Regions from separate parts of the Erwinia sp. E602 genome, predicted to be linked through region 1. Evidence: predicted binding sites of a transcription regulator. Region 1 holds the regulator's gene; the other holds the start of a gene.

Region 1 (14,903 bases):
GAGGTGGCGGTGCCGCTGCGTAACGCGACCTACGAGTTCGAGCCGGGCTGGCCGCCGCTGGAAAATCTGGCCATTGACCTCGACTTTGCGAACAACGGGCTGTGGATGAAGGCGGCAGAGACCCACCTTGGCGCGGCAGTGGGGCGTAATATCTCGGCGGTGATCCCGGATTACACCCGCGAGAAGCTGCTGATTGATGGTGATATCAGCGGCAGCGGGCCGCAGATCCGCGACTACTTTAACCAGTCACCGCTCAAACCCTCGCTGGGCGCGGCGCTGGACGAGCTGCAGATCGGCGGCAACGTCAGTGGGCGCTTACATCTCGATATCCCGCTGGACGGCGGGGAGGTGCGCGCCAGCGGCGACGTCAGCCTGAACAAAAACTCGCTGTTTATCGCCCCGATTGGCACCCGCTTCGAGCAGCTCAGCGGGCGCTTCAGCTATGACAACGGCAATCTGAACAGCGAGGCGCTGACCGCGCGCTGGTTTGGCCAGCCGCTGGGGGTGCGTTTTACCACCCGCGAAGGTGAGAAAGATTACCAGATCGGGGTGGATATGGACGCCAGCTGGCAGCCGGCCACGCTGGAACCGCTGCCGGATGCGCTGCGCCAGCGGCTGGCCGGTAGCCTGCCGTGGCAGGGTAAGGTGCAGATTAATCTGCCGCACGGCGGCGGCGCGAACTACTCGGTGGCTATCGACGGCGACCTGAAAAATGTAAGCAGTCACTTACCTGCGCCGCTGGATAAAACGGCGGGCAGCGCGCTGCCGGTCAAACTGGCGGCCAGCGGTAACCTGAAAGGCTTTGAGCTGAGCGGCGCGCTGGGCGCGGAGCAGCGTTTCAACAGCCGCTGGCTGCTGGGTAAGCAGCTGCATCTGGATCGCGGTATCTGGCAGGGCGACGTTAAGCGCACGCCGCCCCTGCCGGAAAACAGCGGCATGGTGCTGAACCTGCCGCCGCTGGACGGCGAAGCCTGGCTGGGCCTGCTGAGCAGCAACCTGGCCGGCAGCGGCAAAGCGGGCGCTGGCAAAACGGGCACGCCGTCGCTGCCTGGCGATATCCGCCTGCATACCCCGGCCCTGACGCTGGGCGGCCAGCAGTGGCAGGATCTGGACCTGACGGTGTCGCAGGGCGTCGCCGGTCAGACCCGCGTGGCCGCCAGAGGGCGCGAGATTGACGGCAGCCTGGTCAGCCAGGCGTCCGGCCCGTGGCAGGCCAGTCTGAAGTACCTCTACTACAACCCGCAGTGGGCCGACGGCGGCGGCGATTCACCGCTGCCTGCCGATGCCAATAGCATTGACTTCAGCCACTGGCCGGCGCTGCGGCTTAACTGCGACGAATGCTGGCTGCGCGGGCAGAAATTCGGCCGCATGCAGGCGGAACTGACCCCCGCCGGCGATACCCTGACCCTGAAACAGGGCCTGATCGACAGCGGCAACGCGCGCCTGACGGTGGCCGGTGAGTGGGTCAACCGCCCCGGCGAGGCGCGCACGTCGCTGAAAGGCGTGCTGAGCGGCAAGAATATCAGCGATGCTACCAACTGGTTTGGCGTCAGCAGCCCGCTGCGCGACGCGCCGTTTAAGCTCGATTACGACCTGCACTGGCGCTCTGCGCCGTGGCAGCCCTCGCTGGAGACGCTGAGCGGCGTGCTCAAATCACACCTGGGAGCCGGGCAGATTGCCGATGTCTCTACCGGTCGTGCCGGGCAGCTGCTGCGGCTGGTCAGCTTCGACGCGCTGCTGCGCAAGTTGCGGCTGGACTTCAGCGATACCTTCAGCGAGGGCTTTTACTTTGACTCGATTAACGGCACCGCGTGGGTTGAAAACGGCGTGATGCACACCGATAACCTGCTGGTGGACGGGCTGGAAGCCGATATCGCCATGCAGGGGAAGCTGGACCTGGTGAAACGGCGCATCGATATGCAGGCGGTGGTGGCCCCGGAGATCTCCGCCACCGTTGGGGTGGCTACCGCATTTGCGGTCAACCCGGTGATCGGCGCGGCGGTGTTTGCCGCCAGCAAGGTGCTCGGGCCGTTGTGGAGTAAGATATCTGTGCTGCGCTATCACATCGGCGGGCCGATCGATAAACCGGAAATCAACGAGGTGTTGCGTAAACCTCGTAAAAACGATGATAAGTGAGTTTGACGTAGCAGCAGATTTGACTCAGGCTAACGTAAACGCATAGACGATATTGAACATTAAGGCAGCCGACGGCGGCTCCCTGCTAAGTGAGAATTCATGAGCCTGAATCTGGTAAGTGAGCAGTTACTGACTGCCAATAACATTAGTCACAGCGACCTCTTTTCCATCCTTGGTCAGCTTTCCGAGCGCAGGCTGGACTACGCCGACCTCTATTTCCAGGCCAGCTATCACGAATCCTGGGTGCTGGAAGACCGCATTATTAAAGATGGCTCGTACAACATCGATCAGGGCGTGGGCGTGCGCGCGGTCAGCGGTGAGAAGACCGGCTTTGCCTACGCCGATCAGCTGACGCTGAATGCATTGCAGCAGAGCGCCACCGCCGCGCGCAGCATCGTGCGTGAGCAGGGCAACGGCCGTTCACACACCCTTGGTGCGGTGTTGCACCGTCCGCTTTACCCGGCGCTGGACCCGCTGCAAAGCCTGTCGCGCGAAGATAAAATTGCCCTCTTGCACCGGGTGGACAGCGCTGCCCGCGCGGCCGACCCGCGCGTGCAGGAGGTCTCCGCCAGCCTGACCGGCGTCTATGAACTGGTGCTGGTGGCGGCGACCGACGGCACGCTGGCAACGGATGTTCGCCCGCTGGTGCGCCTGTCGGTCAGCGTACAGGTCGACGATAACGGCAAACGCGAGCGCGGCAGCAGCGGCGGCGGCGGCCGTTCCGGCTACGAATTCTTCCTCGCCGACGAAAATGGCGAAGTGCGTGCCGAAGCCTGGGCGCGCGAAGCGGTGCGTATGGCGCTGGTTAATCTGAGCGCGGTAGCGGCCCCGGCCGGGGCGATTCCGGTGGTGCTCGGTGCCGGCTGGCCGGGCGTACTGCTGCATGAAGCGGTTGGCCACGGCCTGGAAGGCGACTTCAACCGTCGCGGCACCTCGGTGTTCAGCGGTCAGCTTGGTCAGCAGGTGGCGTCGGAGCTGTGTACGGTGGTTGACGACGGTACCATTGAAGGCCTGCGCGGCTCGCTGGCGGTGGATGATGAAGGCGTGCCGGGCCAGTACAACGTGCTGATTGAGAAGGGCATCCTGAAAGGCTATATGCAGGACAAGCTTAATGCCCGCCTGATGGGCGTGGCGCCGACCGGCAACGGCCGTCGCGAATCCTACGCTCACCTGCCGATGCCGCGTATGACCAATACCTATATGCTGGCCGGTAAGTCGACGCCGCAGGAGATTATCGAAAGCGTGGAGTACGGCCTGTACGCGCCGAACTTCGGCGGTGGGCAGGTGGATATCACCTCCGGCAAGTTTGTCTTCTCGACCTCGGAAGCCTATCTGATCGAAAACGGTAAGGTGACCAAACCGGTTAAGGGGGCGACCCTGATCGGCTCCGGCATTGAGGCGATGCAGCAGATTTCGATGGTCGGTAACGACCTGGCGCTGGATAAGGGCGTTGGCGTCTGTGGTAAAGAGGGGCAGAGCCTGCCGGTGGGCGTGGGCCAGCCGACGCTGAAGCTGGATAAAATTACCGTCGGCGGCACCGAGTAACCTCCCCGGTTGCTGATAATAAAGATTGCCCTCACCCCTGAGGGCAATCCTGTTCTGTTTTCCCCCGCCGTCAGGGCTGACGAAACTCCTGATATATCTCCGCCACCTTATCGAAGTAGTCGGTCAGGTAGTTGATACACACCTGCACCTTCAGCGGCAGCTTGTCTTTCTGGGTGTAGACCGCATACACCGGTCGCGGTACCGACTGATAGTGGGCAAACAGGATCTCCACCTCACCGCTATTAATCTCATCGATGATCCACATCAGCGGCACGTAGGCGATGCCGGTACCGGCCTTCAGCCAGCGGATCAGCGTCTGTGAATCGTTGGTGGCAAAGCGTCCGCGCGGCGACAGGCGGGTGGTGGTGCCCTGCGGGGAGGTCAGCTCAAAGTCGTTATCCGGCCGAACGCTGTATTCCAGCCACGAGAAGTGGCCGATACCGGCCGGATTTTCCGGCGTGCCGTGCTGCGCGAGATAGCTCTTTGCCGCGCAGACCACCATCGGCATCGATCCGACGCGCTTGGAAAACAGGCTGGAGTCCTGCAGCGCACCCACGCGCAACACCAGATCCAGCCCGTCGGCGATCAGATCGGGGGCCGGAATGCCGGTCACCAGATTAACCGTCAGGCCCGGGTGCTCTTTCAGCATCTCGGCGGTCATCGTGGCCAGCACGTTTTGCGCCATGGTGGAGGAGCTGCCGATACGCAGCGTGCCGATCGGCGTATTGTTAAAGGCGTAGAGCTGTTCGTGCACCTGCTGGGCTTCCGACAGCATCCGCCGGCAGCCCTGAAAATAGATCTTGCCGGCTTCCGTCAGCCCCAGGCTGCGGGTGCTGCGGTTGAGCAGCTTGACCTGCAGCTCGTCTTCCAGCCTGGCCACAATCTGACTGACCGCCGATACGCTCATCTGCAGCTGCTGCGACGCGGCGGTAAACGATCCCAGCTCTACCACGCGGGTAAACACCGACATGCCCTTCAGTCTTTCCATTATTAATCCTGGCTTAAAAGTGATTTAGATCACATTGGGTAGAAAAGATATAGTCAAGCGCGTTACTATAGCACCGCCGGGCCATCGTTCCGACGTTCTACTCCCTTTAATACTGGCACGCTGGATAGGCTATTATTCAGTAAACGCCGGTCTCGCGTCTGTACGTTCATTCACCGTATGAACATAATTTGTCTGCATGGCTTCGCCGATGCCAGAAAGGGAGCGGGTTGATGGTGCCTCAGGCCCGGTATGGTATCGACAAGGATAAGAGATGAGTGTGCTTCCGGTTATTGTGGTGTTTGGGCTGTCTTTTCCGCCCATCTTCTTTGAAATTATTGTGTCACTGATGCTGTTCTGGTTGGTGCGTCGGCTGATCACGCCTACCGGTCTGTACGATCTGGTGTGGCATCCCGCCCTGTTTAATACGGCGCTCTACTGCTGCCTGTTTTATCTTGTCTCCCGTTTGTTCGTCTGAGGTCATTGTGAAAGCGCTAACAAGAAAAATATCCCGTTTCGCCATTACGCTGCTGCTGGTGGTGGTGGCCGTCGTGCTGATTTTCCGCGTCTGGGTGTTCTACACCGAATCCCCGTGGACGCGTGATGCCAAATTCTCCGCTGACGTGGTGGCGATTGCCCCGGACGTCAGTGGCCTGATCACCGATGTGCGCGTGCGCGACAACCAGCTGGTGCAGAAAGACCAGGTGCTGTTCACCATCGACCAGCCGCGTTATCAGAAGGCGCTGGAAGAGGCTGAAGCCGATGTTGCCTACTACCAGGCGCTGCTGAGTGAAAAACGCCGCGAAGCGTCGCGCCGTAACCAGCTCGGCACCTCGGCGATGTCGCGTGAGGCGATTGACCAGGCGAACAGCGATTTCCAGACCACCGAGCACCAGCTGGCCAAAGCGGTAGCCACCCGCGATCTGGCGAAGCTCGATCTGGAGCGCACGGTGATCAAAGCGCCGTCGGCGGGCTGGGTAACCAACCTCAACGTCTATACCGGCGAGTTCATTACCCGCGGGTCGACGTCGGTGGCGCTGGTAAAACAGGGCTCGTTCTACGTGCTGGCGTACCTGGAAGAGACCAAGCTTGACGGTATCCGTCCCGGCTATCGCGTTGAGATCACCCCGCTGGGCAGCAACCAGCTGCTGCGCGGCACGGTGGACAGCGTTGCCGCCGGGGTGACCAACAGCAGCAGCACCGTTGACAGCAAAGGCATGGCCACCATTGACTCGAACCTCGAGTGGGTGCGCCTGGCGCAGCGCGTGCCGGTGCGGATCCACCTCGATCGGCAGCCGGGGAATCTGTTCCCTTCCGGCACCACGGCCACCGTGGTGGTAACCGGGCCCGCCGACCGTAAAGCCGAGCCGCTGTCGCCGTTTATGCAGCTGATGCATCGCCTGCGCGAGTTTGGCTGAGGCCGGGGGCACCATGCAGTGGTATCGTCTGCGTTTTCCGATCAAGCTTACCTTCGCCATCGTGATGGCGCTGTTTGTCGGCTTTGAATTCAATCTTGAAACCCCGCGCTGGGCGGTGATGACCGCCGCTATCGTGGCGGGCGGCACCGGCTTTGCCGCCGGTGGCGATCCCTTCTCCGGCGCGCTGCGCCACCGCGGCATGCTGCGCATTATCGGCACCTTTATCGGCTGTATCGCCGCGCTGACCATTATGATTGCCACCATTCGTGCCCCGGCGTTAATGCTGATGCTGTGCTGCCTGTGGGCCGGAGTGTGCGTGTGGATCTCTTCGCTGATCAAGGTGGAGAACTCCTATGCGCTGGGGCTGGCCGGCTATACGGCGCTGATTATTGTGGTCAGCGTAGATGCCAACGGCTCACTGTTGCTGGCACCGCAGTTTGCCGTTGAGCGCTGTAGCGAGATCATCATCGGCATCGTCTGCGCCATTCTCGCCGACCTGCTGTTTTCGCCGCGCTCGATCAAGCTGGATATTGACCGCGAAGCGGAGTCGCTGCTGGTGGATCACTACCAGCTAATGCAGCTGTGCGTAGCGCACGGCGATAAAGACGAGGTGGACAAAGCCTGGGCCGGGCTGGTGCGGCGCACCACCGCGCTGAAGGGCATGCGTACGCATCTGATGATGGAGTCCGGGCGCTGGCACAAGGTGGAGCGGCGGATGACGGTGATGAACAGCCTGTCGCTGACGCTGATTACCCAAGCCTGCGAAACCTTCCTGATCCAGAACTCGCGGCCGGAATACGTGCCGCCGCAGTTTCAGCTGTTCTTTGAAAAGCCGGTCACCAGCGTGGCTGACGTGCATAAGCGGATGAAGATCCTGCGCCGGGTGATTACCGTCAGCGGCAGCAGAAATACCCCGGCCACGCTGACCAGCTGGGTCGGCGCCGCCAGCCGTTATCTGCTGCTGCTGAAGGGGATCCAGACCAACAGCCGCATCAGCCGCATTGAGGAAGAGGTGCTGGACGCCGAACCGGTGGTGAAGATGCGTTCGGCGGAAAGCCGTCACGCGCTGCTTAACGGCGTGCGTACCTTTGTTGCCACCGGGGTGGGATCGCTGTTCTGGCTGTGGACCGGCTGGACCTCGGGCAGCGGGGCAATGGTGATGCTGGCGGTGATCACCGCGCTGGCGATGCGTATGCCGAACCCGGTGATGATGGCGAAAGATTTTGTCTACGGCATGATCGTGGCGATCCCGCTGGGATCGCTCTACTACATGGTGATCATGCCGGCCACCCAGCAGAGCCTGCTGCTGCTGCTGATCGCGCTGGGGGTGATGGCGTTTATCGCCGGGCTGCTGATCCAGCGCCGGCAGATCGGCACGCTGGGTGCACTGGTCGGCACCATCAACATCCTGACGCTGGATAATCCGATGAAATTTGAGGTCAGCGTGTTTATGGACGGCGCGCTGGGCCAGGCGATTGGTGCGATAGTGGCGCTGCTGGTGCTGCTGCTGATCCGCGACAGCTCGAAGGCCCGGGTGGCCCGTACCCTGCTGAACCGCTTTATGTACGCGGCGGTGGCGGCGATGACGACCAACACCGCGCGACGCAAAGAGAACCATCTGCCCGCGCTCTATCAGCAACTGTTTATGCTGCTGAATCTCTATCCCGGTGATATCGATAAGTTCCGCCTCGCACTGACGCTGATCATCGGTCATCAGCGGCTGCGCGATGCGGAGATCCCGATCAATGCCGATCTGTCGGCGTTTCATAAGCAAATGCGTCACACGGCGGACCGGGTGATCTCCGCCAGCAGCGACACCAAACGTCGCCACTACTTTACCCGGCTGCTGTCAGAGTTCGATATCTATCAGCAGAAGCTGGTCGAATATCAGGCTCCGCTCAGCGTCACCGAACCGGTCGCCCGGCTGGCGGCGATGCTGAAGAAATACCAGAACACCCTAATCAAGATTTAAATCCCACCGGCAGCTCACGCTGCCGGCTTTCCTTCCTGGCATGGCGTCTTCTCTCTGCTACCTGGCTGAAATCCCCCATCATCGCGGCTGAAAGCTGCCGGCTTACCTGATCGAAGTGGCTGGGATCAGAGCAGGAGCAGGCAATCTGTCGCGAGGCCCACGGGGGTTACGCCTGACTTAGCACACAGGGGAAGCGGCGCGACGGCAGGCATGTGGTCGTAACAGGCGTTGTCAGAGATCGGGCGCGTAGCTGAGGGAGGAAGGATAATGTCAGGGGAAGACGCCGTGGGGCTTGCAGACAAAAGCGCAGCGGGAACAAACGCTGCGCTTTGATGATTGGGGACGGCGGGCCAAAAAGGGCCCCGACAAGCGGGGCCAAAGGGTTCGTCTTAGTGGGCCATCGTTCGACGGCCCGGTGACGAGGAATTACTTATACAGCTCGGCAGTGACGTGGTAGTTGTCCTGCAGGCGTGCTTCAATCACACGGAAAGCAGAAGCGCCCTGTTTGTCCGCCTTCTCAGACAGCTGCTGACGGATATCGGTCGGTACGCCGTTGACGCCGCTAACGGTAATGGTGCCCGCAGATTGCAGATTCTGTACCTGCTCGCTGGTAACCAGCTGCGCGGCAGACGCGCCGAAAGCAACGGTAGAGAGCAGGCCGAGCACGGCGATGGTTGTTTTGATTTTCATTGTTCATTTCCTCAATAAGCTCAATGTTCAACAACCTGCGGGATTTCACATCTTAACCAGGTCGTCGATGTCACGGTCGGGCACGGAGGTGCCCGCGTCATTATTTATTTGTACAGTTCAGCGGTGGCGTGATAGTTGCCGTTGTTATAGGCCTCAATCACCCGGTAGGCGCTGGCACCCTGCTGGTCCGCTTTTTCCGACAGCTGCTGACGGATATCGGTCGGTGCGCCGTCAATACCGCTAACGCTTACGGTGCCAACCGGCTGCAGGTTCTGGCTGGCAACCTGTTCGCTGGTGACCAGGCTGGCCGCGCTGGCACCGAAGGAGAGAACAGAAGCAAGACCTAATGCAGCAATGGTAAAGGTAGTTTTCATAATAGTGACTCCATAAAAGGGTGATGCGATAACCGAAAGGGCTAAAAAGCGTTTATTATTCTTGGGGTTATCGTACTGATTTTGTTGATGATCGTTTGGCCGGGCTTATTTATACAGTTCGGCGGTGGCGTGCCAGTTGCCGTTGTTGTAGGCCTCTACCACGCGGTAGGCGCTGGCGCCTTGCGCATCGGCTTTGGTGTTCAGCGCCTGACGGATATCCATCGGTGAGCCGCCCACGCCGCTGACGCTAATCACGCCAACAGACTGCAGATTTTTTGCCTGATCGGTGTTAACCGATTCTGCGGCAAAAGCACCGAATGACAGGGCAGAAAGCAGGCCAAAGGTGGCAACAGTAGTTTTAACGTTCATGATATTTTTCCTCGTCAATTTTATTATCTTTGCTTGTTAGTGTGATTTGCATCACGGAAACAAGTATAGATCTAATAACGCGAAATATTAATAGCATGCTAATAATTTTTTGTTGGGGTTATTGGTTTCGGATAGGTTTTTTTATAACCGGTTGTTATAAGCAATGCCTTAAATTTAACCACCATCAAAAAAATATGATAAAAATCAAACTGATATGTCAAATTAACTATTTGTGCTGTTATTTGTGGTAGATCACATTACTACTGGCGTGATTGTGAACCGTCAGAACGCATCAGGCAGGAAAAAACCAGCGTATTGTGCTGTTTTAAGGGGAAGGGGAAAGACGAAAAACAGTCAGAGCCGCGGTGGCGCGGCTCTGACTGATAAGACCGGGGTTAACGGCCCGAAGTCACGTGCCGTGGCCTGATACTGGCTGTGACGAGCGACAACGCGCTAAGGCTTACAGCTCCTGCTCAAACAGCACCAGCACCGCGTCGTGCAGCTGTTTCACCGTAAAGCTGCGCGCAGGCGTGATAAAGATGGTGTCATCACCGGCGATAGTGCCGAGGATACCCTCCGCTTTGCCCAGCGAATCCAGCAGGCGGGCGATCAGCTGCGCCGCGCCGGGGCTGGTATGGATCACCACCAGCGCATCGTTATAGTCGATGTCCAGCACCAGGTTTTTCAGCGGGCTGGTGGTGGTCGGCACGCCCAGCTCCGCCGGCAGGCAGTAGACCATCTCCATTTTGGCGTTGCGGGTGCGTACCGCGCCGAACTTGGTCAGCATCCGCGACACTTTCGACTGATTGATGTTCTCAAAGCCATCGTGCTGCAGTGCGCTGACGATCTCGCCCTGCGAGCTGAATTTTTCTTCTTTCAGTAAGGCCTTGAACGCCTTGATCAGTTCTTCTTGTTTTGACGGATTACGCATAGGTTACCGATAAAAGTGAGTTATTAAGGGATACCCGCAGCGGGATATTAAATTATTATGCAATTAAATGAATTTTTATGCAAACAGGAAGTGACAAAATCTGTCTGCAGACCGGCCGGGGAGCGCAGTCTAACAAAGTTTGGAACGAAAAAGTATTTGCCTGCCTTGAATTGATGTGACTAAAAAGTAAACATTTTGTTAGTGTTTAAATTGAAGTTGTTCCGATAAGTGCTATAGGTGTAAGGTAGCGCCGATTTTTTCCGTCTGCCGTTCTCACCGCGCAAAATTCCGTGATTCACGAGCGGCTAGCGCTTTTTCACTGTAAAGCACGCATAGCTCTCGTCATTTTCCTGCCAGATAAAATAAGGTCACAGGCAGACGGATTCTACGGCACTCAACAGATGCACTTATAATAAGGAGTTTAGGATGAAAGTTGCTGTTCTTGGTGCAGCAGGCGGTATCGGCCAGGCGCTGGCCCTCCTGCTTAAAACCCAGCTTCCGGCTGGATCAGAACTCTCCCTGTACGATATTGCGCCGGTGACCCCCGGCGTGGCGGTTGACCTCAGCCACATTCCCACCGCGGTGAGCATCGTTGGCTTCAGTGGTGAAGATGCCACGCCAGCGCTGGAAGGTGCCGATGTGGTGCTGATTTCTGCCGGCGTGGCGCGTAAGCCGGGCATGGACCGCTCTGATCTGTTTAACGTTAACGCCGGTATCGTGCGTAACCTGGTCGAGCAGGTGGCCTCCACCAGCCCGAAAGCCCTGATTGGTATTATCACCAACCCGGTGAACACCACCGTGGCGATTGCCGCCGAGGTGCTGAAAAAAGCCGGCGTTTACGATAAGAATCGCCTGTTTGGCGTCACCACGCTGGATATCATCCGCTCCAGTACCTTTGTGGCAGCGCTGAAAGGTAAGGATCCGCACCAGCTGAACGTGCCGGTGGTGGGCGGTCACTCGGGCGTGACCATTCTGCCACTTCTGTCGCAGATCCCGGGCGTCAGCTTCTCCGAGCAGGAAGCGGCCAGCCTGACCAAACGTATTCAGAACGCCGGTACCGAGGTAGTGGAAGCGAAAGCGGGCGGCGGTTCGGCTACCCTGTCGATGGGGCAGGCGGCGGCGAAATTTGGCCTGTCTCTGGTGCGCGCGCTGCAGGGTGAAGCCAACGTGGTAGAGTGTGCCTACGTTGAAGGCGATGGCGAACATGCGCGTTTCTTCTCACAGCCGCTGCTGTTAGGTAAAAACGGCGTTGAGAAACGCCTGCCGATCGGTGCGCTCAGCGCCTTTGAACAGCAGTCGCTGGAAGGGATGCTGGAAACCCTGAAGCAGGATATTGCCCAGGGCGAAGCGTTCGTTAAGTAATTCTGCACGGCCAGCCCCACCGTCCGGTGGGGCAACCCTCAGATCAACTGGCCGGGGTGCCGCTGTCCTGCTGCGGATACTCCTGAACGGTAACCGGTAGCGTCATTTCACGTTCGTTACGAATCACCGTGATTTTAATCACCGTGCCCGGCCTGATCTCCGCTACCTGATCCATCGTCTCCAGCGCCGACATCGCCGGCTGGCCGTTGACGTGGGTAATCACATCATTGACCTGCATCCCCGCCAGCGCAGCCGGGCTACCGGGATAGACCTCTTTAATCTGAATGCCCTGAGTATGTTCCAGCCCGGATACCTGATCCGGCAGGCGACGCTCTTCACCATTAATGCCGATCCAGCCGCGGATCACCCGACCGTCACGGATCAGCTTTTCCATAATTTTGCTGGCCAGCCGGGTTGGGATGGCAAAACCGAGCCCTTCCGGCGTTTCGCCGTTGCTGCTTTTATCAAAGGTGAGGGTGTTGATGCCCATCAGCTCGCCCAGCGAGTTAATCAACGCACCGCCCGAGTTGCCGCGGTTGATTGACGCGTCGGTCTGCAGGAAATCCTGATGACGTGACGGGCTTAACCCCACGCGGCCGGTGGCACCGATGATGCCCTGGGTCACGGTCTGGCCAATGTTATAGGGGTTGCCAATCGCCATCACCAGGTCACCAATATGCGCCACCCGCTGCGGATTAATCGGGATCACAGGCAGGTTGGGGGCGCTGATCTTCAGCACCGCCAGGTCGGTCAGCTGGTCAGAACCGACCAGCATCGCCACCAGGCTGCGGCCATCCTGCAGGCGTACCACGATCTGGCTGGCGTCGTTGATCACGTGACGGTTGGTCAGAATATAGCCGCGCGGATCCATAATCACCCCGGACCCCAGCACATCGTTGCCGCTGCTGACGTTACGGCTGTAAACGTAGACCACCGCCGGCGCGGCGCGGCGTACCGCGGCGTTATAGCTGACGGGCTGCTCGTCGGCGCTGTCAACCTGCGGCGTCAGCAGGTTGCCGCCCACGCGCAGGGCGGGCACGGCGACCAGCAGGGCAGCGGCGACAATCAGGCCAAAGATCACGGAACGCAAAAGTTTAGGAAACATGGTTTTAAGCGGTGAATGAATGAACGAAGGGCAGAATAGCATGACTGAGGCGGGCACAGTAGCGGTGCCCGCCGGGGACGTTAACGCAACAGCAGATAAATACTCTCATTGCCGCGGATGACGTTCAGCGCCAGCAGCGCCGGTTTGCTCTCCAGCACCTTACGCAGCTCGGCGATGTTCTGCACCGGCGAGCGGTTGACGCCAACGATCACATCATCCTTCTGCAGGCCGAACTGGGCCGCCGGGGTAGATTTTTCAACGTTATCAACGTGAACGCCTTTGCTGCCATCTTTGGCTGCGCCGTCGCTCAGCGTGGCACCCTGCAGCGCCGGGGTTAGCGGCGCGCTGGTGGCGGTGCTGCTGTTATCCAGCTTAACGCCGACGGTAAGCGGCTTACCTTCGCGCAGCAGGGTGACCTGCACCTCCTGGCCCGGCGGCGTGGTACCAATTTTCACCCGCAGTTCGGCAAAGCTGTTAATCGCTTTGTCGTTTACCCGGGTAATGATGTCACCGGCCTTGATACCGGCTTTCGCCGCGGCCGACTGCGGCAGCACTTCGTTGACGAAGGCCCCGCGCTGCACGTCAACGTTAAACGCCTTCGCCATATCGGCGGTCATCTCGGTGCCTTTAATACCCAACTGACCACGCTTCACCTCGCCAAACTCAATCAGCTGCTGCGCGAGGTTGATCGCCATATTGGACGGGATAGCAAAGCCGATGCCGATATTGCCGCCGGAAGAGGCGAGGATCGCGGTATTCAATCCGATCAGCTCGCCGTTCAGGTTGACCAGCGCGCCGCCGGAGTTCCCCTGGTTGATCGCCGCATCGGTCTGGATAAAGTTCTCCAGCCCTTCGAGGTTCAGGCCGCTGCGCCCCAGCGCGGAAACGATGCCGGAGGTGGCCGTCTGGCCGAGGCCGAAGGGGTTACCGATGGCGACGGCAAAATCGCCCACTTTCAGCTGGTCTGAATCGGCGATTTTCACCTGGGTCAGCTTGCTGGCACCCTCCAGCTGGATCAGCGCCACGTCGGTCTGTTCATCGCGGCCAATCAGTTTGGCATCGAACTCGCGTCCGTCACTCAGCTGCACGCGGATTTTTTCCGCCCCGTCCACCACGTGGTTATTGGTCAGCACGTAGCCTTTTTCGGCGTTAATGATCACCCCGGAGGCCAGCCCTTCAAACGGCTGCTTTTGCTCCTCGCCGGGTTCCGCGCCGGGCGCACCCTGGCCGAAGAAACGCTTCAACTGCTCCGGGATCTGCTGCTCTTTATTTTCACTGCCTTCAACATGCACGCTGACTACGGCAGGCAGAACCTGCTCCAGCATCGGTGCCAGGCTGGGCAGCGCCTCGCCCTGAACCTGAGAGGGAAGCGATGCCTGCACAACGGGGATGGAAGCCAGGCTGATACCCATACTCAGGGCTAATGCGCTGAACATAAATGATGTTTTTTTCATCGTGACGACGCTCTCGCTAGCAGGTGCTGAAAGTTCTGCCGGTACAGGCAGGTGGCAGGCAGAGAGGCGCGGTGCGCCCCTCTCAGTGTGGCTTATTTCGTGCTGGTACGCTCACCACGCAGCAGGCCGGTGGCGCTGTCAGGATAGTCGCGCGGCATCTGCACCGGCGCCTGATCGTTATCGGCTTCTGCTTCGGTCAGCTGCCAGGCAAACGGGTTCTTCTCACCCGGCAGGTTTGGCAGCAGATCGTTCGATCCTTTGGCCATATGCTGATACAGCTGGCGGTAATCGCGCGCCATATTGTCCAGCAGTTCGGCGCTGTGCGCGAAGTGGCTGGTCAGCTCTTCACGATAGTCTGACAGCTCGGCTTTGCTCTTTTCCAGCTCATACTGCAGGCTGCGTTGCTCACGCAGTTTGCGGTTACCAAAACGCATTGCCACCGCGCCGATGATAATTCCAACCACTAAGCCAATAAGCGCGTATTCCCACGTCATAAATTACTCCCATTTTCTCTTCGTTGTTTCACAGGGCCTTCACCATCAATACTAACCACTATAACCGC
Region 2 (14,903 bases), 690 kb from region 1:
TGCTGCTGCGCGGCCTGCGCACGCTGGCACCGCGTATCGCGGCAGCTCAGCGCAACGCGTTGGCGATTGTGGACTATCTGCAGCAGCAACCGCTGGTGAAAAAGTTGTATCATCCTTCTCTGCCGTCCAATGCAGGACATGAGTTTGCGGTGAAGCAGCAGAAAGGCTTCGGCGCGATGCTCAGTTTTGAGTTTGACGGTGATGAGGCGACGCTACGCCGCTTCCTGAAAGCGCTGGAACTGTTCACCCTGGCGGAGTCGCTGGGTGGCGTTGAGAGCCTGATCTCCCACACGGCGACCATGACCCACGCGGGTATGTCAGCCGAGGCGCGTGCGCAGGCCGGGATTTCCGAGTCGCTGCTGCGTATCTCCGTGGGGATTGAGGATCATGAAGATTTAATTGCCGATCTGGATAATGCCTTCCGGATTGCGGCCAAGAGGTAAGCATGAGTTATTCAGCAGGGGCAGGACGTTCACGTCAGTTACATAAGTTTGGCGGCAGCAGTCTGGCGGATGCGAAATGCTATCAGCGGGTGGCCGGGATTATGGCGGAATACAGCCAGCCGGGCGATCTGATGGTGGTGTCGGCGGCCGGCAGTACCACCAACCAGTTAATCAGCTGGTTAAAGCTGAGCCACAGCGATCGGCTGTCGGCCCATCAGGTACAGCAGGCGCTGCGTCGTTATCAAAGTGAACTGATTACCAGCCTGTTACCTGCTGAGATCGCCGAGCCGCTGACTGGCACCTTTATCCACGATCTGGAGCGGCTGGCCGCGCTGCTGGACGGCGAAATCAGTGAAGCGGTATATGCCGAAGTGGTTGGCCACGGTGAGATCTGGTCGGCGCGGCTGATGTCGGCGGTGCTCAACCAGCGCGATATTGAGTCCTCCTGGCTGGACGCCCGAGATTTTCTGCGTGCGGAGCGCGCCGCTCAGCCGCAGGTGGATGAAGCGAAATCCCTGCCGCTGCTGCAGCAACTGATGGCACAGCGCGGCTCGCACCGCCTGGTGGTGACCGGCTTTATCAGCCGCAGCGACGCCGGTGAAACGGTGCTGCTCGGGCGCAACGGCAGCGACTATTCGGCGACGCAGATCGGCGCGCTGGCCGGGGCCACGCGGGTGACCATCTGGAGTGACGTGGCCGGGGTGTACAGCGCCGACCCGCGTAAGGTGAAAGATGCCTGCCTGCTGCCGCTGCTGCGGCTGGACGAGGCCAGCGAGCTGGCGCGCCTGGCCGCGCCGGTGCTGCACACCCGCACCCTGCAGCCGGTGTCGGCCAGCAATATCGATTTACAGCTGCGCTGCAGCTATCAGCCGGAGCAGGGCTCGACCCGTATTGAGCGGGTGCTGGCGTCCGGTACCGGTGCGCGCATCGTCACCAGCCATGATGACGTCTGCCTGATTGAGTTCCAGGTGCCACCGCAGCACGACTTTACCATTCTGCATAAAGAGATCGACCAGCTGCTGAAGCGCGCCCAGGTGCGCCCGCTGGCGACCGGTATCCATCCCGATCGCAACCTGCTGCAGCTGTGTTACACCTCGGAAGTGGTTAACAGCGCGCTGACGCTGCTGCAGGATGCCGGGTTACCGGGACGCCTGCAGCTGCGTGACGGTATGGCGCTGGTGGCGATGGTCGGGGCCGGCGTCTGCCGTAATCCGCTGCACAGCCACCGTTTCTGGCAGCAGATGAAAGACCAGCCGGTAGAGTTTATCTGGCAGTCTGAGGAGGGGATCAGCCTGGTGGCGGTGCTGCGCGTTGGCCCAACCGAACACCTTATCCGCGGGCTGCACCAGACGCTGTTCCGCGCCGAGAAGCAGGTCGGGCTGGTGCTGTTTGGTAAAGGCAACATCGGCTCACGCTGGCTGGAGCTGTTCGCCCGCGAGCAGGAGACGCTGTCGGCGCGTACCGGCTTTGAATTTGTGCTGGCCGGGGTGGTGGACAGCCGCCGCAGCCTGCTTAACTACGCGGGGCTGGACGCCAGCCGCGCACTGGCGTTCTTTGAGACTGAGTCCGAGGCGCTGGATCAGGAGTCGCTGTTCCTGTGGATGCGTGCACACCCGTTCGACGACCTGGTGGTGCTGGACGTGACCGCCAGTGAGACGCTGGCGGCACAGTACCTGGATTTTGCCAGCTACGGTTTCCACGTGATCGGTGCCAATAAGGTGGCCGGGGCGTCCAGCGGCGTTGACTACCGTCAAATCCGCGATGCCTTTGCCAAGACCGGACGCCACTGGCTGTATAACGCCACCGTCGGTGCCGGGCTGCCGGTCAACCATACGGTGCGCGATCTGCGCGAAAGCGGCGACAGTATTCTGTCGATCAGCGGTATTTTCTCCGGCACGCTGTCGTGGCTGTTCCTGCAGTTTGACGGTTCGGTGCCCTTTACCGAGCTGGTGGACCAGGCCTGGCAGCAGGGGCTGACCGAGCCCGATCCGCGCGTCGACCTCTCCGGTCAGGACGTGATGCGCAAGCTGGTGATTCTGGCGCGTGAAGCGGGCTACGATATTGAACCGGGCCAGGTGCGCGTTGAATCGCTGGTGCCGGAGGGCTGCCAGGCCGGCACCGCCGACGACTTCTTCGAAAACAGCGACGTGCTCAACGAGCAGATGCTGCAGCGCTATGAAGCGGCGCAGGAGCTGGGGCTGGTGCTGCGCTACGTGGCGCGCTTCGATGCTAACGGCAAGGCGCGCGTCGGCGTGGAAGCGGTACGCCCGGACCACGCGCTGGCCGCGCTGCTGCCGTGTGACAACGTGTTTGCCATCGAGAGCCGCTGGTATCGCGATAACCCGCTGGTGATCCGCGGGCCGGGTGCCGGCCGTGACGTCACTGCCGGGGCGATTCAGTCCGATCTCAATCGCCTGGCTCAGCTGCTGTAATCTGCCCGTAGCGGCCTGTATTTCGATGACGCGTGCCGGGCCGCCTGCCCGGCCTGTGAATCTGTTGCGACAACCGACGGGACAGGTTCACAGGTATTAACGCCTGCCACAGGCAGTCTCTCAGCGTTTTGACTGACTGCTACCGTTGTTTGTCCTGCCTCACGGTTTTTTGGTCCGCCTGCCTGCATCATGAGAATCCTTCAACCTGCCTGAGAATTCGTCACTGCCTTTGCGCATTTAGCTGTTGACTGAATAACCAGATTCCGTCATTTTGAATGTCTGGACGTCTGAATGGATAGACGTTTGTCGGGCAATATTTGTTCTGCAGCGATCGATGAGGATAACAGGTATGAGTTTTTTCCATGCAAATCAGCGCGAAGCACTGAATCAGAGTCTGGCCGAGATTAACGGACAGATTAATGTCTCGTTTGAATTCTTTCCGCCGCGCACCACTGAAATGGAAGAAACCCTGTGGAGCTCGATCGATCGCCTGAGCAGCCTGAAGCCGAAATTTGTTTCGGTGACCTACGGTGCCAACTCCGGCGAGCGCGACCGTACCCACAGCATCATCAAAGGCATCAAGGATCGCACCGGGCTGGAAGCGGCACCGCACCTGACCTGCATCGACGCCAGCCGCGATGAGCTGCGCGCGATTGCCAGCGACTACTGGAATAACGGTATCCGCCATATCGTGGCGCTGCGCGGCGATCTGCCGCCGGGTGCCGGCAAGCCGGAAATGTACGGGGCGGATCTGGTCTCGCTGCTGAAGGAGGTCGGGGATTTCGATATCTCGGTGGCGGCTTACCCGGAAGTGCACCCGGAAGCCAGAAGCGCCCAGGCTGACCTGATCAACCTCAGGCGTAAAATCGATGCCGGGGCGAGCCGCGCCATCACCCAGTTCTTCTTCGACGTCGAGAGCTACCTGCGCTTCCGCGACCGCTGCGTGGCGGCGGGTATCGACGCGGAGATCGTGCCGGGCATCCTGCCGGTCTCCAACTTTAAGCAGCTGCAGCGTTTCGCCGCCATGACCAACGTGCGCGTGCCGGGCTGGATGACGCAGATGTTTGAGGGGCTGGATAACGATCCCGAAACGCGCAAGATGGTCGGTGCCAACGTGGCGATGGATATGGTCAGGATCCTCAGCCGTGAAGGGGTGAAGGACTTTCACTTTTACACCCTGAACCGCGCCGAGCTGAGCTACGCCATCTGCCATACGCTGGGCGTACGGCCGAACACGGCGGTAGCGGCATCCTGACCGCCCGTTAGCGAGCGACTAAAACAAAAAAAGGACGCGCAAGCGTCCTTTTTTGCTGATGGTATCCGTTGCCTAGCCGGTGTTACGCATGCCCGCCGCCACGCCGGCGATGGTGACCATCAGCGCCTGCTCGATGCGCGCGTCCGGTTCGCCGGCCTCTTCCAGCTGGCGTGAACGGTGCAGCAGTTCAGCCTGCAGCACGTTCAGCGGATCGGTGTAGACGTTACGCAGCGCAATGGACTCGGCGATCCACGGCTGGTCGGCCATCAGATGTGAGTCGTTGGCGATGGTCAGCACCGCGTTGATGTCCGAGTCCAGCTGGTCGCGCAGCTGTTTACCCAGCGGCCACAGGGATTTGTCCACCAGGCGCTGATCGTAGTACTCCGCCAGCCACAGGTCGGCTTTGGAGTAGACCATCTCCAGCATGCCGATGCGGGTGGAGAAGAACGGCCAGTCGCGGCACATCACTTCCAGCCGATCCTGATGGCCGTCGGCCATCGCTTTCTGCAGCGCGGCACCGGCGCCCAGCCAGGCCGGCAGCATCAGGCGGTTCTGCGTCCAGGCGAAGATCCACGGAATGGCGCGCAGCGACTCGACGCCGCCGGTCGGGCGGCGCTTGGCCGGGCGGGAACCCAGCGGCAGCTTGGCCAGCTCCAGCTCCGGGGTGGCCGAGCGGAAGTAGGGCACGAAGTCGTCATGTTCGCGCACGTAGCCGCGGTACATCCTGCAGGAGACCTCCGACAGCTGCGCCATCACCTGACGCCACTCGTCTTTTGGCTGCGGCGGCGGCAGCAGGTTGGCTTCAAGAATGGCACCGGTATACAGCGCCAGGCTGCTGATGGTCACTTCCGGCAGGCCGAACTTAAAGCGGATCATCTCGCCCTGTTCGGTGACGCGCAGGCCACCCTTCAGGCTGCCCGGGGGCTGTGACAGCAGCGCGGCGTGCGCCGGTGCGCCACCGCGGCCGATGCTGCCGCCGCGTCCGTGGAACAGGGTCAGGGTAATCCCGGCCTGCTCACAGGTGTTAATCAGTTTTTCCTGCGCTTCATACTGCGCCCAGCTGGCGGCCATTACGCCGGCATCTTTCGCCGAGTCGGAGTAGCCAATCATCACCATCTGTTTGCCCTGAATCAGGCCGCGGTACCAGTCGATGTTCAGCAGCTGGCCCATTACCTCGTTGGCGTTGTTCAGGTCGTCGAGGGTTTCAAACAGCGGTGCCACCGGCATTGCGTAAGGAATACCGGCTTCTTTCAGCAGCAGATGCACCGCCAGCACGTCGGACGGCGTTTTCGCCATCGAGATCACGTAGGCGGCGATCGAGCCCTGCGGCACTTCGGCGGCGACGCGGCAGGTATCCAGCACTTCCTGGGTATCGGCGGTCGGCTCCCACTTCAGCGGCGTCAGCGGGCGCTTGGAGTTCAGTTCGCGGATCAGGAACGCCTGCTTGTCGGCTTCTGACCAGCTTTCGTAGTCGCCGAGACCCAGGTAGCGGGTAATTTCGGCGATCGCCTGGGTGTGACGGGTGCTCTCCTGACGCAGGTCAATGCGCACCAGCGGCACGCCGAAGCACTTCACGCGGCGCAGGGTATCGAGCAGCTGGCCGTTGGCGATGATACCCATGCCACAGGCCTGCAGCGACTGGAAACAGGTGTAGAGCGGGTCCCACAGCTGGTCGTTGGAGATCAGCAGGTCGGCCGGGCGCGGAAGGCGCTCGCCCTTCAGGCGGCGGGCCAGGTAGGCCTGGGTGCTCATCAGCTGGCCGCGCAGGTTTTTCATGATCTCGCGGTACGGCTCCAGCGCCTCCGGATTACCGCACAGCTCGCGGACTTCCGGGGTACATTCGGACATCGACAGCTCGGAGACCAGCACGGCGATATCGCGCAGGAACAGGTCGCAGGCTTTCCAGCGGCTCAGCTGCAGCACGTGGCGGGTGACTGTGGCGGTCACGTTCGGGTTGCCGTCACGGTCGCCGCCCATCCACGAGGTAAATTTCACCGGCACGAAATCGACCGGCAGGGTGTAGCCGAAGGAGGCTTCCACCTGCTCGTCCAGCTCGCGCAGGAACTGCGGCACGCCGTCCCACAGGCTGTTTTCCACCACCGCAAAGCCCCACTTGGCTTCATCGACCGGGGTCGGGCGGTATTTACGAATTTCATCGGTGTGCCAGGCCTGGGCAACCAGCTGACGCAGGCGGCGCATGATCTTGCCGCGATCGTAGTCGGACAGGTCGTTGTGATCGAGCTGCTTCAGGCAGCTGTTCACTTCCACCAGTTTATGAATCAGGGTACGACGGGTGATCTCCGTCGGGTGAGCGGTCAGCACCAGTTCCAGCGACAGGGATTCCACCGCCTGGCGAACGTCCGCTTCCGTCAGGTCCGGCTGCTGTTTCAGACGCGCAAAGGTCTGTGCCAGCACCTGCGGATTATTGGCCCCTTCGCCGTTGGGTGAAATAGTGTGGTACTGCTCGGCCACGTTGGTCAGGTTAAGGAACTGGCTGAAGGCGCGGGCTACCGGCAGCAGCTCATCGTTGGACAAGTTTTGCAGCGTGGTCAGCAGCGCCTGACGGTCGGCGTCATTTCCCGCACGCGATGACTTGGAAAGCTTACGGATGGTCTCCACCCGTTCCAGGATGTTCTCTCCCAGTGCATCCTTGATAGTATCCCCGAGCAGTTTGCCGAGCATACTGACGTTACTACGCATTGCGGAATATTGTTCGTTCATATGACCCCTGACACCCTTTTTCTTATCTGTAACTTTATTTCACCCTTGTGGGCATAACTTAGTCTTTTATCTAGCCACGTTAAGAACCTTTCGTCAATTGACTTAAACAGGTGATAACGTGCCGCTAAATAGCGGTAATTTATGAAATTTAATTACAGCGAAGCGGGATAAGTTATTCTTATCGACCGGAATAATACAATTCGGGGGCAATGCGCTGTTTTTGCAGCTGATTACCCCATTTTTCACTCAGTGATAGCAGAAATGATGGACCACCTGGCTAATCAGCGCGCGGGTCGGTTTAATAAAAGCGGTGTCGAGATATTCATCCGGCTGATGCGCCTGGTTGATCGATCCCGGGCCCAGCACCAGCGTCGGGCACAGCTGCTGAATAAACGGGGCCTCGGTGCAGTAGTTAACCACTTCGGTCTGCACGCCCAGCAGTTTCTCCACCACCTGCACCAGCTGATGGTCAGGCGGGCACTCGTAGCCCGGGATCGGCGGGTGCATCTCACCGACGGTGAGTCGGCCCGGCCAGCGGGCGCTGACCGGCTCCAGCGCCTCCTGCAGTAAGCCATCCAGATCGCTCAGCGTCAGCCCCGGCAGCGGGCGAATATCCATATGCAGTTCGCAACAGGCGCAGATGCGGTTTGGCGCATCGCCGCCGATGATGTGACCAAAGTTCATGGTCGGGTAGGGGATGGCAAAACCGTCGTGGTGATAGCGCTCTTTCAGGGTGTTGCGCAGGCCCATCAGCTGGGTGATTGACTCGTGCATCAGTTCAATGGCGTTGACGCCGCGTGCCGGATCGCTGGAGTGGCCGGACTGGCCCTGGATGCGGATCGCTTTGGAGAGGTGGCCCTTGTGGGCGCGCACCGGCTTCAGCGAGGTCGGTTCGCCGATGATCGCGCAGTCCGGACGAATCGCGGTGGTGCTGGCGAAGTACATCGCGCCGGCCATTGAGGTCTCTTCATCGGCGGTGGCGAGGATATAGAGCGGCTTTTTAAGCTGAGACACCTCAACGTCACGCAGGCTGTCTAAGATGAAGGCGAAGAAGCCTTTCATATCGGCGGTGCCCAGCCCGTAGAGCTTATTATCATGTTCGGTAAGGGTGAACGGATCGCGCGTCCAGCGGCCATCGTCGAACGGTACGGTGTCGGTATGGCCGGCCAGCAGCAGGCCGCCGGCACCGTCACCGCTCTTTGCCAGCAGGTTGAATTTATTGCGCGTGCCGGGCACCGGCTGGACCTCGGTGGTGAAGCCCAGGTCACGGAACCAGCCTGCCAGCAAATTGATTAAAGTCTGATTACTCTGATCGAGGGCGATATCCGTAGCGCTGATCGAGGGCGTGGCAATCAGCTGGCGGTATAGTTCGATAAAAGGGGGTAATTTTGTCTTCACTGTTGCCGGTCCTTGAGTTAGGATAGTGTCAATATTCATGCAGTAATAGTGAATAAAAATACATTAACCACCTGCAGATGGAAACCGATAATTTATCGCCAGCCGCAGCCGTTGAACAGGCGTTTCAGTGCAACCGGAACGCAGACACCCACAGAGAGCGAGTTACGTTGATGACCAGTCCGTTAATTATCAAGTTAGGTGGCGTATTGCTGGACAGCGAAGAGGCGTTGACGCGCCTGTTTGATGCCCTGGTCAGCTACCGTAGCACGCATCAGCGTCCGTTGCTGATCGTTCACGGTGGTGGCTGCCTGGTTGATGAGCTGATGAGCAAGCTGTCGCTGCCGGTGAAAAAGAAAAACGGCCTGCGGGTGACCCCGGCCGACCAGATTGACATCATTACCGGCGCGCTGGCGGGCACCGCCAATAAAACGCTGCTGGCCTGGTCAACAAAACATGGCATTCCTGCTGTTGGCCTCTGCCTGGGCGACGGTAACAGTGTTAAGGTGGCACAGTTTGATGATGAACTGGGGCACGTGGGCCAGGCGTCGGCGGGCTCGCCGCTGCTGATTAACACTCTGCTTAGCGCCGGCTTCCTGCCGGTGGTCAGCTCGATCGGCATTACCGCGGATGGCCTGCTGATGAACGTCAACGCCGACCAGGCGGCCACCGCGCTGGCGGCCACGCTGGGTGCCGATCTGGTGCTGCTGTCGGACGTGAGCGGCATCCTCGACGCGGACAAGCAGCGTATCCCTGAGATGACGGCGACAAAAGCGGAAAAACTGATCGCTGACGGCGTGATCACCGACGGAATGATTGTTAAAGTCAATGCAGCACTGGATGCCGCCCGCACGCTGGGCCGTCCGGTCGATATTGCCAGCTGGCGCCATGCGGAACAGCTGCCAGATTTGTTTAACGGTGTGTCCATCGGCACCCGGATCCTCGCTTAACTATTAACTGTCCCGAGTATTTCATGCTGCAGCAAGGCGGCGATGGAACGAATCCCCGGGAGCTTAGTTTACTAAGTGACCGGGGTGAGTGAGTGAAGCCAACGCAGCTGCAGCGTGAAAGACGAAGGGAAGATCAAGGAATTATCATGCAAGACAAGAGCATCAAGAAAATCGTACTGGCTTACTCCGGCGGCCTGGATACCTCGGCGATCATTCCCTGGCTGAAAGAGAACTACGGCGGCTGTGAAGTGGTGGCGTTTGTGGCGGATATTGGCCAGGATCCAAAAGATCTGGAAGGCGTTGAGCAGAAAGCGCTGCAGTCCGGTGCTTCTGAGTGCCACGTGGTGGATCTGCGTGAAGAGTTTATCAGCGAGTACGTTTATCCGGTGCTGCAGACCGGTGCACTGTATGAAGGCACTTACCTGCTGGGTACCTCAATGGCGCGCCCAATCATCGCCAAAGCCCAGGTTGAGCTGGCGCTGAAGGTCGGTGCTGATGCCCTGTGCCACGGCGCGACCGGTAAAGGTAACGACCAGGTGCGTTTCGAAACCACCTACACCGCACTGGCTCCACAGTTGAAAGTAGTTGCGCCATGGCGTGAGTGGAACCTGCGTTCCCGTGAAGCGCTGCTCGACTATCTGAAAGAGCGCAATATCCCGACCACCGCGTCGCTGGAAAAAATCTACAGCCGTGATGAGAACGCCTGGCACATCTCTACCGAAGGCGGCGTGCTGGAAAGCCCGTGGAATGCCCCGAACAAAGACTGCTGGGTGTGGACCGTCGATCCGCTGGAAGCACCGGACCAGCCTGAGCAGGTCACCGTTTCCGTAGAGAAAGGCCGCGTGGTTGCCGTTAACGGCGAAGCGCTGAGCCCGTTTGGCTGCCTGGACAAGCTGAACGCCATCGGTGCGCGTCACGGCGTGGGCCGCATCGATATCGTGGAAAACCGTCTGGTGGGCATCAAATCCCGCGGCTGCTACGAAACCCCTGGCGGCACCATCATGGTTAACGCGCTGCGTGCGGTAGAGCAGCTGGTTCTGGACCGTGACAGCTTCAAATGGCGCGAGCAGCTGGGCCTGGAGATGTCTTATGTGGTTTACGACGGCCGCTGGTTCGCGCCGCTGCGTAAATCCATCCAGGCCTCTGCCGAAGCGCTGGCGGAAGAAGTAAACGGTGAAGTGGTGCTGCAGCTCTACAAAGGCCAGGTCACCGCGATTCAGAAGAAATCGGCTAACAGCCTCTACTCTGAAGAGTTCGCCACCTTCGGCGAAGACGAAGTGTACGATCACCGTCACGCGGGCGGCTTTATCCGTCTGTTCTCCCTCTCTTCACGCATCCGCGCGCTGAACGAGAAGAAGTAATCCTGCGGGCGGGCATGTCCCGCCCTGCCGAATACCATCAGGGGCGGCGTCGGCCGCCCCTGTCATATGAATTGAATGGAGCACTGCACATGGCACTTTGGGGTGGACGGTTCACACAGGCAGCCGATCGGCGTTTTAAACTGTTTAATGACTCACTGCGCTTTGACTATCGTCTGGCAGAACAGGACATTATCGGCTCCGTGGCCTGGTCCAAAGCGCTGGTGACGGTCAACGTATTAACCGCAGACGAGCAGCAGCAGCTGGAAAGCGCGCTGAACGTGCTGCTGGAAGAGGTGCGCGCTAATCCGGAGCAGATTCTGGAGAGCGACGCCGAAGATATTCACAGCTGGGTGGAAGGCAAGCTGATCGACAAGGTCGGTGCGCTGGGTAAAAAACTCCACACCGGCCGTAGCCGTAATGACCAGGTCGCTACCGACCTGAAGCTGTGGTGCAAACTGCAGGTGGGCGAGCTGCTGGCCGCCACCCGCCAGTTCCAGCAGGCGCTGGTCGCCACTGCCGAAGCTAACCAGGACGCGGTGATGCCGGGTTATACCCACCTGCAGCGCGCGCAGCCGGTGACCTTTGCCCACTGGTGCCTGGCCTACGTGGAGATGCTGGCGCGCGATGAGAGCCGCCTGCAGGATACCCTGAAGCGCCTCGACGTCAGCCCGCTGGGCTGCGGCGCGCTGGCGGGTACCGCCTATGAGATCGACCGCGAGCAGCTGGCCGGCTGGCTGGGCTTTGCCTCCGCCACCCGTAACAGCCTTGATACCGTCTCCGACCGTGACCACGTGCTGGAGCTGCTGTCTGACGCCTCGATCGGCATGATCCACCTGTCGCGTTTTGCCGAAGATCTGATCTTCTTCAACACCGGTGAAGCGGGCTTCGTTGAGCTGTCGGATAAAGTCACTTCCGGCTCGTCGCTGATGCCGCAGAAGAAAAACCCGGACGCGCTGGAGCTGATCCGCGGTAAAGCCGGCCGCGTGCAGGGCGCGCTGACCGCGATGAGCATGACGCTGAAGGGCCTGCCACTGGCGTACAATAAAGATATGCAGGAAGACAAGGAAGGGCTGTTTGACGCGCTCGACACCTGGTTTGACTGCCTGCAGATGGCTACCCTGGTGCTGGACGGCATTCAGGTGAAGCGTCCGCGCTGCCAGGAAGCGGCCGAACAGGGCTACGCCAACTCCACCGAGCTGGCGGATTACCTGGTCGCCAAAGGCGTACCGTTCCGTGAAGCGCACCATATCGTCGGTGAGGCGGTGGTGGAAGCCATTGCTCAGGGCGTGGCGCTGGAAGCGCTGTCGCTGGCCGACCTGCAGAAGTTCAGCAGCGTGATTGGCGATGACGTCTATCCGGTGCTGGCGCTGCAGTCGTGCCTCGACAAGCGTAACGCGCAGGGCGGCGTATCACCGCAGCAGGTGGCTGCGGCCATCGCGCACGCTAAACAGCGCCTGGCGTAAATAAAAAAGGCGGGCCTGCTGGCCCGCCTGGTCACTTCTTTTTTATTTTCTTACTTCAGACATTGCCGTGCGTTCGCCCTTATGCGGCGAAATACTGCTCTAAATCATCGCTGCCGCCGATATGGCGCCCGCCGATAAACACCTGCGGCACGGTCGCCCGGCCGGTCACGGCACGCAGGCTGACGGTGGTTGCATCCTGACCCAGCACAATCTCTTCAAACTTAATGCCGCGATCGAGCAGCATCTGCTTGGCCTTGGCGCAGAAAGGGCAGCCCGGCTTGCTGAACAGGGAAACCGACTCCTGCACCTTAAACTCGGGTGCCACGTAGCGCAGCATGGTGTCGGCATCCGACACTTCAAACGGGTCGCCCGGCTTGTTAGGCTCAACGAACATCTTCTCCACCACGCCGTTGCGCACCAGCATTGAGTAACGCCATGAGCGTGGACCAAAGCCGATCTCGGCTTTCTCGACCAGCATCTCCATACCGCGGGTGAAGTCGCCGTTGCCGTCCGGGATGAAGGTGATGTTATCCGCGCGCTGGTCGGCTTTCCATGCGTTCATCACAAAGGTGTCGTTGACCGACACGCAGAGAATGCTGTCCACGCCGTGTGTTTTAAACACCTCTGACAGCTCGTTATAGCGCGGCAGATGGCTGGATGAACAGGTTGGGGTAAAGGCACCCGGCAGGGAAAAGACGATCACCGTTTTATCTTTAAACAGCTCGTCAGTGGTAACGTCGACCCAGCTGTCGCCCTGACGTGTATGAAAAGTAACCTGCGGGACGGACTGACCTTCCTGACTTGCAAACATAAAGAACCTCTTGTTTAACGCGGTTGACGTGGCGTTTCGTTGGAATGCGCACATTATTGTCAATGCGGCTTGATAGGGCTAATCGTTGATTGCTATGCTATCTATCGTCACGAGCTATCGTGGAAATGGAGAATTGAATGAATATTCGCGATCTTGAGTACCTGGTTGCGCTGGCTGAACACCGCCACTTCCGCCGGGCGGCGGATGCCTGCCACGTCAGCCAGCCGACGCTGAGCGGACAGATCCGCAAGCTGGAAGATGAGCTGGGCGTGATGCTGCTGGAACGCACCAGCCGCAAGGTGCTGTTCACCCAGGCCGGCCTGCTGCTGGTGGACCAGGCCCGTACCGTGCTGCGGGAAGTCAAAGTCCTGAAAGAGATGGCCAGCCAGCAGGGCGAGGCGATGTCCGGGCCGCTGCATATCGGCCTGATCCCCACCGTTGGTCCCTATCTGCTGCCGCAGATTATTCCGTCGCTGCACAAGACGTTTCCAAAGCTGGAGATGTACCTGCACGAGGCCCAGACCCAGCAGCTGCTGGCCCAGCTGGACAGCGGCAAGCTCGACTGTGCGATTCTGGCGCTGGTCAAAGAGTCAGAGGCGTTTATTGAAGTGCCGCTGTTCGACGAGCCGATGAAGCTGGCGGTCTATCAGGATCACCCGTGGCGCGATCGCGATCGGGTGCCGATGTCGGACCTGGCCGGTGAAAAGCTGCTGATGCTGGAAGATGGCCACTGCCTGCGCGATCAGGCAATGGGCTTCTGCTTCCAGGCGGGAGCGGATGAAGATACCCATTTCCGCGCTACCAGTCTGGAGACCTTACGCAATATGGTGGCGGCGGGAAGCGGCATTACGCTGCTGCCTGCGCTGGCGGTACCGAAGGAGCGCGTACGCGACGGCGTCTGCTATCTGACGTGCTATAAGCCGGAACCACAGCGCACCATTGCGCTGGTGTATCGTCCGGGTTCGCCCCTGCGCGGCCGCTATGAGCAGCTGGCAGAGGCGATCCGTGAACATATGCAGGGTGTAATGGCGGGCAGTTTAAAATAAGCGGTTCAGGCCGTTCAGTGCGGCAACCCGGTAGGCTTCAGCCATGGTCGGGTAGTTAAAGGTGGTATTCACAAAGTACTCAATGGTGTTACCACCGTTTTTCTGTTCCATAATCGCCTGGCCGATATGAATAATCTCGGCGGCGCGCTCGCCAAAGCAGTGAATGCCGAGAATCTCTTTGGTTTCGCGATGGAACAGAATTTTCAGGCTGCCGACGTTCATCCCGACGATCTGCGCGCGTGCCAGGTGTTTGAACTGCGCACGGCCCACTTCGTAAGGCACCTTCATGGCGGTCAGCTGCTGTTCGGTTTTACCGACCGAGCTGATCTCAGGAATGGTGTAGATGCCGGTCGGAATATCTTCGATCAGATGGGCGGTCGCCTCACCTTTTACCAGCGCCTGCGCGGCAATACGGCCCTGATCGTAAGCGGCTGATGCCAGGCTCGGGTAGCCGATCACGTCACCGACCGCGTAGATATGCGGCTGTGCGGTCTGATACATGCTGTTGACCTTTAACAGGCCACGGCCGTCTGCTTCCAGCCCGACGTTTTCCAGCCCCAGCGAATCCGTGTTACCGGTGCGGCCGTTCGCGTACAGCAGGCAGTCTGCCTTCAGCTTCTTGCCAGACTTCAGGTGCATGATCACCCCGTCGCTGACTGCCTCAATCTTCTCAAACTCTTCGTTGTGACGGATCACCACGCCGTTGTTCCAGAAGTGATAGGAGAGCGAGTCTGACATCTCCTGATCGAGAAACGCCAGCAGGCGATCGCGGGTGTTGATCAGGTCAACCTTGACGTTCAGGCCGCGGAAAATTGACGCATATTCACAGCCGATCACCCCGGCACCGTAGATAATCACGTGGCCCGGTTCATGGTGCAGGTTGAGGATCGAATCGCTGTCGTAAACGCGCGGGTGGCTGAAGTCGACGTCCGGTGGATGATACGGGCGCGACCCGCAGGCGATGACAAACTTCGCGGCCGTCAGCTGTTCAACGCTGCCGTCGTGACTCTCTACCGCAATGGTGTT

The links. The regulator ArgR, encoded in region 1, controls arginine synthesis, uptake and breakdown. The targets are predictions, from matches to a motif close to ANTGAATAAAAATACANT.
Region 2: a site for ArgR is predicted at 8,297-8,314, ahead of argE (acetylornithine deacetylase). Genes of this name have one in related genera too.

What each region holds. Positions count from the first base shown of each region.
Region 1 covers NZ_CP046582.1:467,509-482,411, forward strand. The annotation lists gene yhdP (AsmA2 domain-containing protein YhdP) at 1-2,136, shown strand, start outside; gene tldD (metalloprotease TldD) at 2,236-3,681, shown strand; gene aaeR (HTH-type transcriptional activator AaeR) at 3,752-4,669, opposite strand; gene aaeX (p-hydroxybenzoic acid efflux pump operon protein AaeX) at 4,941-5,144, shown strand; gene aaeA (p-hydroxybenzoic acid efflux pump subunit AaeA) at 5,152-6,084, shown strand; gene aaeB (p-hydroxybenzoic acid efflux pump subunit AaeB) at 6,098-8,056, shown strand; gene yhcN (peroxide/acid stress response protein YhcN) at 8,483-8,746, opposite strand; gene yhcN (peroxide/acid stress response protein YhcN) at 8,851-9,120, opposite strand; gene yhcN (peroxide/acid stress response protein YhcN) at 9,226-9,489, opposite strand; gene argR (transcriptional regulator ArgR) at 9,950-10,420, opposite strand; gene mdh (malate dehydrogenase) at 10,847-11,782, shown strand; gene degS (outer membrane-stress sensor serine endopeptidase DegS) at 11,826-12,887, opposite strand; gene degQ (serine endoprotease DegQ) at 12,968-14,341, opposite strand; gene zapG (Z-ring associated protein ZapG) at 14,434-14,835, opposite strand.
Region 2 covers NZ_CP046582.1:4,624,787-4,639,689, reverse strand. The annotation lists gene metB (cystathionine gamma-synthase) at 1-443, shown strand, start outside; gene GKQ23_RS22840 (bifunctional aspartate kinase/homoserine dehydrogenase II) at 446-2,875, shown strand; gene metF (methylenetetrahydrofolate reductase) at 3,225-4,130, shown strand; gene ppc (phosphoenolpyruvate carboxylase) at 4,203-6,851, opposite strand; gene argE (acetylornithine deacetylase) at 7,098-8,249, opposite strand; gene argB (acetylglutamate kinase) at 8,420-9,196, shown strand; gene GKQ23_RS22815 (argininosuccinate synthase) at 9,343-10,557, shown strand; gene argH (argininosuccinate lyase) at 10,647-12,020, shown strand; gene GKQ23_RS22805 (glutathione peroxidase) at 12,100-12,831, opposite strand; gene oxyR (DNA-binding transcriptional regulator OxyR) at 12,969-13,877, shown strand; gene sthA (Si-specific NAD(P)(+) transhydrogenase) at 13,869-14,903, opposite strand, start outside.